DNA from 3 places in the Buttiauxella sp. S19-1 genome. Region 2 is predicted to be linked to each of the others. Evidence: predicted binding sites of a transcription regulator. Region 2 holds the regulator's gene; each other region holds the start of a gene.
The links. Region 2 encodes ArgR, which controls arginine synthesis, uptake and breakdown. Its sites were predicted from a motif close to ANTGAATAAAAATACANT; they were not measured.

Region 1: the regulator ArgR is predicted to act here: its motif matches at 863-880, upstream of argA (amino-acid N-acetyltransferase).
Region 3: the regulator ArgR is predicted to act here: its motif matches at 1,425-1,442, upstream of argC (N-acetyl-gamma-glutamyl-phosphate reductase).

What each region holds. Positions count from the first base shown of each region.
Region 1 is NZ_JAHWLU010000073.1:22,325-24,602, reverse strand. It holds gene amiC (N-acetylmuramoyl-L-alanine amidase AmiC) at 1-678, opposite strand, end outside; gene argA (amino-acid N-acetyltransferase) at 913-2,244, shown strand.
Region 2 is NZ_JAHWLU010000002.1:35,831-38,108, forward strand. It holds gene yhcN (peroxide/acid stress response protein YhcN) at 44-307, opposite strand; gene argR (transcriptional regulator ArgR) at 691-1,161, opposite strand; gene mdh (malate dehydrogenase) at 1,595-2,278, shown strand, end outside.
Region 3 is NZ_JAHWLU010000038.1:11,403-13,680, forward strand. It holds gene argB (acetylglutamate kinase) at 1-289, opposite strand, end outside; gene argC (N-acetyl-gamma-glutamyl-phosphate reductase) at 302-1,306, opposite strand; gene argE (acetylornithine deacetylase) at 1,490-2,278, shown strand, end outside.

The sequences.
Region 1 (2,278 bases), on a different contig from region 2:
AAGCGCTTTCAGGCGACGAGCGATTTGCAGCACAATGTCTTTTTCGCGCGTCTTATTTGGCCCGATGGCACCGGGATCTTCCCCGCCGTGCCCAGGATCGAGCATGATCACAATTGGCCTGTCGCGCCCGGCTTTACCCGGCTTCGGCCCTTGTTCAGGTGACGGTGGCGCATCTTTGTCCAGTTTGCCGTTGTTGTAATCTTCCAGCAGGGCTAACAGCGGATCTTGCTCGCTGTTCATATTGGCCGGATAGAGATCCATCACCAGGCGTTCTTTAAATTCTGCTACCGGTGCCAGGGCGAAAAGATGCGGCGTGACGTTCTGCTTGAGCTCAAAAACCATGCGCACAGTTTGCGGATCAAACTGCCCGACACGCGCCGATTTGATAAAAGGATCGTCGCCACGAATTTGGCCGCCAATACCTTTCAATACTGAATTTAAATTCACACCTTCAATGTCCACCACCACCCGATCGGGGTTGCTCAGTGCGAACTGCTTATACTTAAGCTCTTTGTTCGATTCCAGTGTGACACGAGTGTAAGACGATGCCGGCCAGACACGCACCGCCACGACCAGGCTCGAGGCTGCAAAGCCAACCTGGCTGACACTCAGTAGCCACATAGCGCCTGCGCCCTGCAATAAGCGGCGACGACTAATTAAAGAACGGGAATCAGACATAGCTCTCCTGAGCGGTGTTTTTCCGTGAACCAAATAACGACATTTATTTTTTGAGCCGAAAACTTTAGCGAAACATCCCCATACTGTCACTCATAAAAGGGTAAACATTCGCAATCAAGCCCCTGACAAGCCAGATGCAGAAATTTCTGCTTTGCGGTAAATCCTGCTTGCACCTGAAGCAATAAAAGAATAAAAATACAGAAATTACGAATAATCATGCAGTGAGGGCTTGCCGTGGTGAAGGAACGTAGAACCGAACTGGTACAGGGATTCCGCCATTCTGTTCCCTATATAAATGCCCATCGGGGAAAAACGTTTGTCATTATGCTTGGCGGCGAAGCCATTGAACACGAGAACTTTTCCAGTATCGTCAATGATATTGGGCTGTTACACAGCCTGGGAATTCGTCTGGTGGTGGTGTATGGCGCGCGCCCGCAAATAGATGCCAATCTGGCTTCGCATAATCATGAACCTATCTATCACAAACATACGCGTGTCACTGATGCAAAAACCCTTGAGCTGGTAAAACAGGCAGCAGGATTATTGCAACTGGATATCACAGCACGTTTGTCCATGAGCCTTGGCAACACACCGTTGCAAGGGGCGCATATCAACGTCGTCAGCGGCAACTTTATTATCGCGCAACCTTTGGGCGTGGATGATGGCGTGGATTATTGCCACAGTGGTCGTGTTCGTCGTATCGACGAAGAAGCCATTCACCGTCAGCTTGATAACGGCGCAATCGTACTAATGGGCCCGGTCGCGGTTTCCGTCACGGGCGAAAGCTTCAACCTCACTTCAGAAGAGATTGCCACGCAACTGGCGGTCAAACTGAAAGCCGAAAAAATGATTGGCTTCTGCTCTTCTCAGGGCGTTATCGATGACAACGGCAATATCGTTTCAGAACTGTTCCCCAACGATGCACAAAAACGCATTGAAGAGCTTGAAGTAGCCGGGGACTATCACTCTGGCACCGTGCGTTTTCTGCGTGGTGCAGTGAAAGCCTGTCGCAGCGGCGTGCGTCGCAGTCATTTAATCAGCTATCAAGAAGATGGTGCGCTGTTGCAGGAACTGTTCTCCCGCGATGGCATTGGTACGCAGATTGTGATGGAGAGTGCGGAGCAAATTCGTCGTGCCACCATCAACGATATCGGCGGTATTCTGGAGCTGATTCGTCCGCTGGAACAGCAAGGGATTCTGGTGCGCCGCTCGCGTGAGCAGCTGGAAATGGAGATCGACAAGTTCACCATTATTCAGCGCGACAACCTGACCATCGCTTGTGCTGCACTCTATCCGTTCCAGGAAGAGGGCATTGGTGAAATGGCCTGCGTTGCAGTTCATCCTGATTATCGCAGTTCATCACGCGGTGAAGTTTTGTTGCAGCGTATTGCTACGCAAGCCCGTCAAATGGGGCTGAGCAAACTGTTCGTGCTGACAACCCGGAGCATTCACTGGTTCCAGGAACGGGGCTTTATGCCGGTTGATGTTGAACTGCTGCCAGAAAGCAAAAAAGAGATGTACAACTACCAGCGCCGCTCGAAAGTGTTGATGGCTGATTTAGCTTAGGTTGATGACAAACCTTATTCTTTCGCAAAGCGAA
Region 2 (2,278 bases):
CTGGATTATCGTTGTATTGCTTTTGCTTATTGCTACCGGGCTGTTACTTGTACAGCTCTGCTGTTGCATGCCATTGGTCGCCAGTACGGGCTTCAATGATGCGGTAAGAAGAAGCGCCTTGCTCTTCAGCTTTCTTATTCAGCAACTGGTGCATGTCCATCGGAGCACTACCGACCTGGCTGACAGACACTGAACCCATCGCCTGGCGGTTTTGTGCCTGTTCGGTATTAATAGATGTCGCTGCAAAAGCGCCGAATGACAGCATCGAGAGCAGGCTTGCGGTAACTAAAGTTGATTTCATGTTCATAATTTTCGCCTCGTCGTATTCTTTTATTGGGGCCTTCATTTCGTGACCCTCATCACAAAATCAAGTATACACTAATAACCTACAAAATTAATACCACGCTAATTATTCTCTATGAAACTTTACAATAATAGAGGCTTTTTATATTACGTAAAGTTATTAAAATGAGTCTTTTATTGCTGATTTTTTGTTAAGTATAAGTAAAAACAATGAGATGCCATGAATTAGCTTTTTGTGCGATTCATCACATAACCGGCTGATGAGAGAGATGTTTAGATTTGGGGAAAGCCTAAATAAGGGGATTTACGTATAAACGATGACAGCCAGGGGATTGTTATGAAGGTGTTATTCCCGCCGTACTGACAGCGGGAATACGGAAGTAATGCTTACAACTCTTGTTCGAACAACACCAAAATTGCTTCATACAATTCTTTTACAGTGAAGTCCCTTGCCGGGGTGGTAAAGATGGTGTCATCACCAGCAATCGTGCCCAAAATACCTTCAGCTTTACCTAACGAATCCAGCAAACGTGCAATTAACTGTGCCGCCCCTGGGCTTGTGTGGATAACAACAACGGCATCGTTGTAATCAATATCCAGTACCAGGTTTTTCAGCGGGCTGGACGTTGTTGGCACGCCAAGCTCGGCTGGTAAGCAGTACACCATTTCCATTTTGGCGTTGCGGGTACGCACCGCACCAAACTTGGTCAGCATACGAGAGACTTTGGATTGGTTGATGTTTTCGAAACCATCATTTTGCAAAGCATGAACGATTTCACCTTGAGAACTGAATTTCTCTTCTTTTAATAATGCTTTGAACGCTTTGACTAATTCTTCTTGTTTTGAGGAAATACGCATATATCACCCATGTTCAGGTCAACGAAGATAACATTATTATGCATTTAAATGAATTGTTATGCAAATTATTGGCTGGGTGAAGGCCTGAAATAATGTTATGAAAGAGGCGGATATTATCAAATTTTGTTATCGAGAAACATGCCTTCGTCACGACTCTAAAATAAGATGCCAAGTAAACTAAATGTTATCAAAATGATGTTGTTTTGCTGCGGATGGAGGGGTAATGTAACCGCCGTTGATGTGACAACATCAGGTTGTGACCGGGCGCTAAGGCGTCGTTTCCACCCGGCGAGTAAATGCAGCAGTAACGTTTCAGGAATGCTCAACCTCGCAATCCTAAAGCGGGAAGATTGTAATTACCCCTTCCCTGGATTATGGTCGCCACCGCATGGAGTTACGGCACCTATTTGCTAACCATAATAAGGAGTTTAGGATGAAAGTTGCAGTCCTCGGCGCAGCAGGCGGTATTGGCCAGGCGCTTGCCCTTCTACTCAAGACCCAACTGCCTTCAGGTTCAGAACTCTCCCTGTATGATATTGCACCGGTAACCCCTGGTGTTGCAGTCGATCTGAGTCATATCCCTACTGATGTGAAAATCAAAGGTTTCTGCGGTGAAGACGCAACACCTGCACTGGTTGGTGCAGATGTCGTGCTGATCTCTGCGGGTGTGGCACGTAAACCAGGTATGGATCGTTCAGACCTGTTTAACGTCAACGCGGGAATCGTGAAAAATCTGGTTCAACAGATTGCTAAAACTTGCCCGAAAGCCTGTATCGGTATTATCACAAACCCAGTGAATACCACCGTTGCGATTGCTGCGGAAGTGCTGAAAAAAGCAGGTGTTTACGACAAAAACAAACTGTTTGGCGTGACCACGCTTGACATCATCCGCTCCAACACCTTTGTTGCGGAACTGAAAGGCAAACAGCCGACTGATATCGAAGTTCCTGTCATTGGCGGCCACTCCGGTGTGACCATTCTGCCACTGCTGTCGCAGATTCCTGGTGTTAGCTTCACCGAGCAAGAAGTTGCTGACCTGACTAAGCGTATCCAGAATGCTGGGACCGAAGTTGTAGAAGCTAAAGCGGGTGGTGGATCTGCAACCCTGTCAATGGGC
Region 3 (2,278 bases), on a different contig from region 2:
TGTCATGTTTTTTGGCCCACGCCAACAACGTTTTGTTCGCCGTACCCGCCAGCGCACCGGTAATAATGTCAATCTGGTCAGCAGGCGTAACACGCAGGCCGTTTTTCTTGGTCACCGGTAAGGAGAGCTTTTTCATCAGCTCATCAACCACACAGCCACCACCGTGAACAATCACCAGCGGACGTTGATGGGACTGACGATAGTTCACCAGCGCGGTAAACAAGCGCTCCAGCGCTTCTTCGCTATCCAGCAGTACGCCGCCTAATTTGATAATTAATGGATTCATCATTCACCCAGCCGATTAAATAAGAGACTGCGTTTCGGCAAAGCCAAAACGAATATTCAGGCACTGCACAGCCTGGGCCGACGCGCCTTTCAGAAGGTTATCTTCGGTCGCGACGACAATCAGATGCTCGCCCTGCACTGCGAAACCAATATCGCAGAACGGCAGGCCAACCACGTTTTTCAGTGCTGGCACGCCTTTGTCATACAGGCGCACTAACGGTTTATCTTGATAAGCCTGATTAAACACCTCGGCGACTTGCTGCTGGGTCACCCCGGCTTTCAGGCGGCAAGTAATGGTCGCCAGAATCCCGCGCGGGAAATTGCCCAAGTGTGGAGTGAAAATCACTGGAGTCCCGAGATGCGTGACAATTTCTGGATGATGGCGATGATTAAAAATGCCATACGGTTGCAGGCTCACTTCGCAGAAACTGTTAGAGATCGCCGCTTTGCGCCCTGCACCGCTCACACCGCTGGTTGCGTTAATCACCGGCCACTGGTTTAAATCCAGCAAACCCGCTTCAATCAGAGGTTTTAACGCCAGTTGGGAGGCCGTTGGATAGCAGCCAGGCACAGAAATTAAACTGGTTTCTTTTATTCTGTCGCTCTGCCATTCCGCTAGGCCATAAACCGCCTGCTCAAGCAATTCAGGGTGCTGATGCGTAAAGCCGTAATAGAGTTGATAAAACTTAGCATCGTTGACGCGGAATGCACCGGACAAGTCAATGACAACGCAGCCTTTCGCAAGAAACTGCGGTGCCAGGTCATGGCTGACTTCATGGGCTGTGGCAAGAAAAACAACATCCACACCATCGGTAAATTCGCTGATATCCGACATTGGCAGTAACGGCATGTCCACGATACCTTTTAATTGCGGATGCAAATCAGATATCAATTTTCCTGCGTCATTACTTTGCGCTGAAACCGTCAAAGCGGTTATGTTCATATGAGGATGGCGATTCAAATAGGTCACAAGCTCTGCGCCTGCATAACCGCTGGCACCAACAATCAGCGTATTCAACATCTCGGCTGTACACCTTCTTAGGTTGTGTCTGCTAAAGGTGTCAGCTGAAAGCCATCACCCAACGTACAACGACGTGGTTCAATCCACCGGAACCAGGGGTTCCATCGCGGCAGGTAATAATGTATTTTTATTCAATATTACTGCATGATTATGTATACCAACCTGAGCTAAGGCCTGTCAACAGTGAAGATGAAATTACCTCCTTTTATCGAGATTTACCGCGCATTGATCGCCACCCCTTCCATCAGCGCTACCGACAGTGCATTGGATCAGAGCAATCAGTCTTTAATCAATTTGCTGGCGGACTGGTTCCGCGATCTTGGCTTTAATGTCGAAATACAACCCGTACCAGGTACACGTAATAAATTCAATATGCTGGCGAGCACCGGTACCGGTGCCGGTGGGTTGTTGCTGGCGGGTCACACGGATACCGTTCCGTTCGACGATGGCCGCTGGACACGCGATCCGTTCACGCTGACCGAACATGAAAATAAACTGTACGGCCTCGGCACTGCCGATATGAAAGGTTTCTTCGCCTTTATTCTCGATGCGCTGCGCGATGTGGATGTGACGACGCTTAAAAAGCCGCTCTATATTCTGGCAACCGCCGATGAAGAAACGACTATGGCGGGCGCACGCTATTTCTCTGAAAACACCAGCATACGCCCGGACTGCGCCATTATTGGTGAGCCGACTTCGTTGCAGCCAGTGCGCGCCCACAAAGGCCATATCTCTAACGCGATTCGCATTCTAGGCCAGTCCGGTCACTCCAGCGATCCCGCTCGTGGCGTGAACGCTATCGAACTGATGCACGACGCAATCGGCCACATCATGTCGCTGAAAAACACGCTGAAAGAGCGTTATCACCACGATGCCTTCACCGTGCCGTATCCAACGCTAAACCTCGGCCATATCAGCGGTGGCGATGCCGCCAACCGTATTTGTGCCTGTTGTGAACTGCATATGGATATT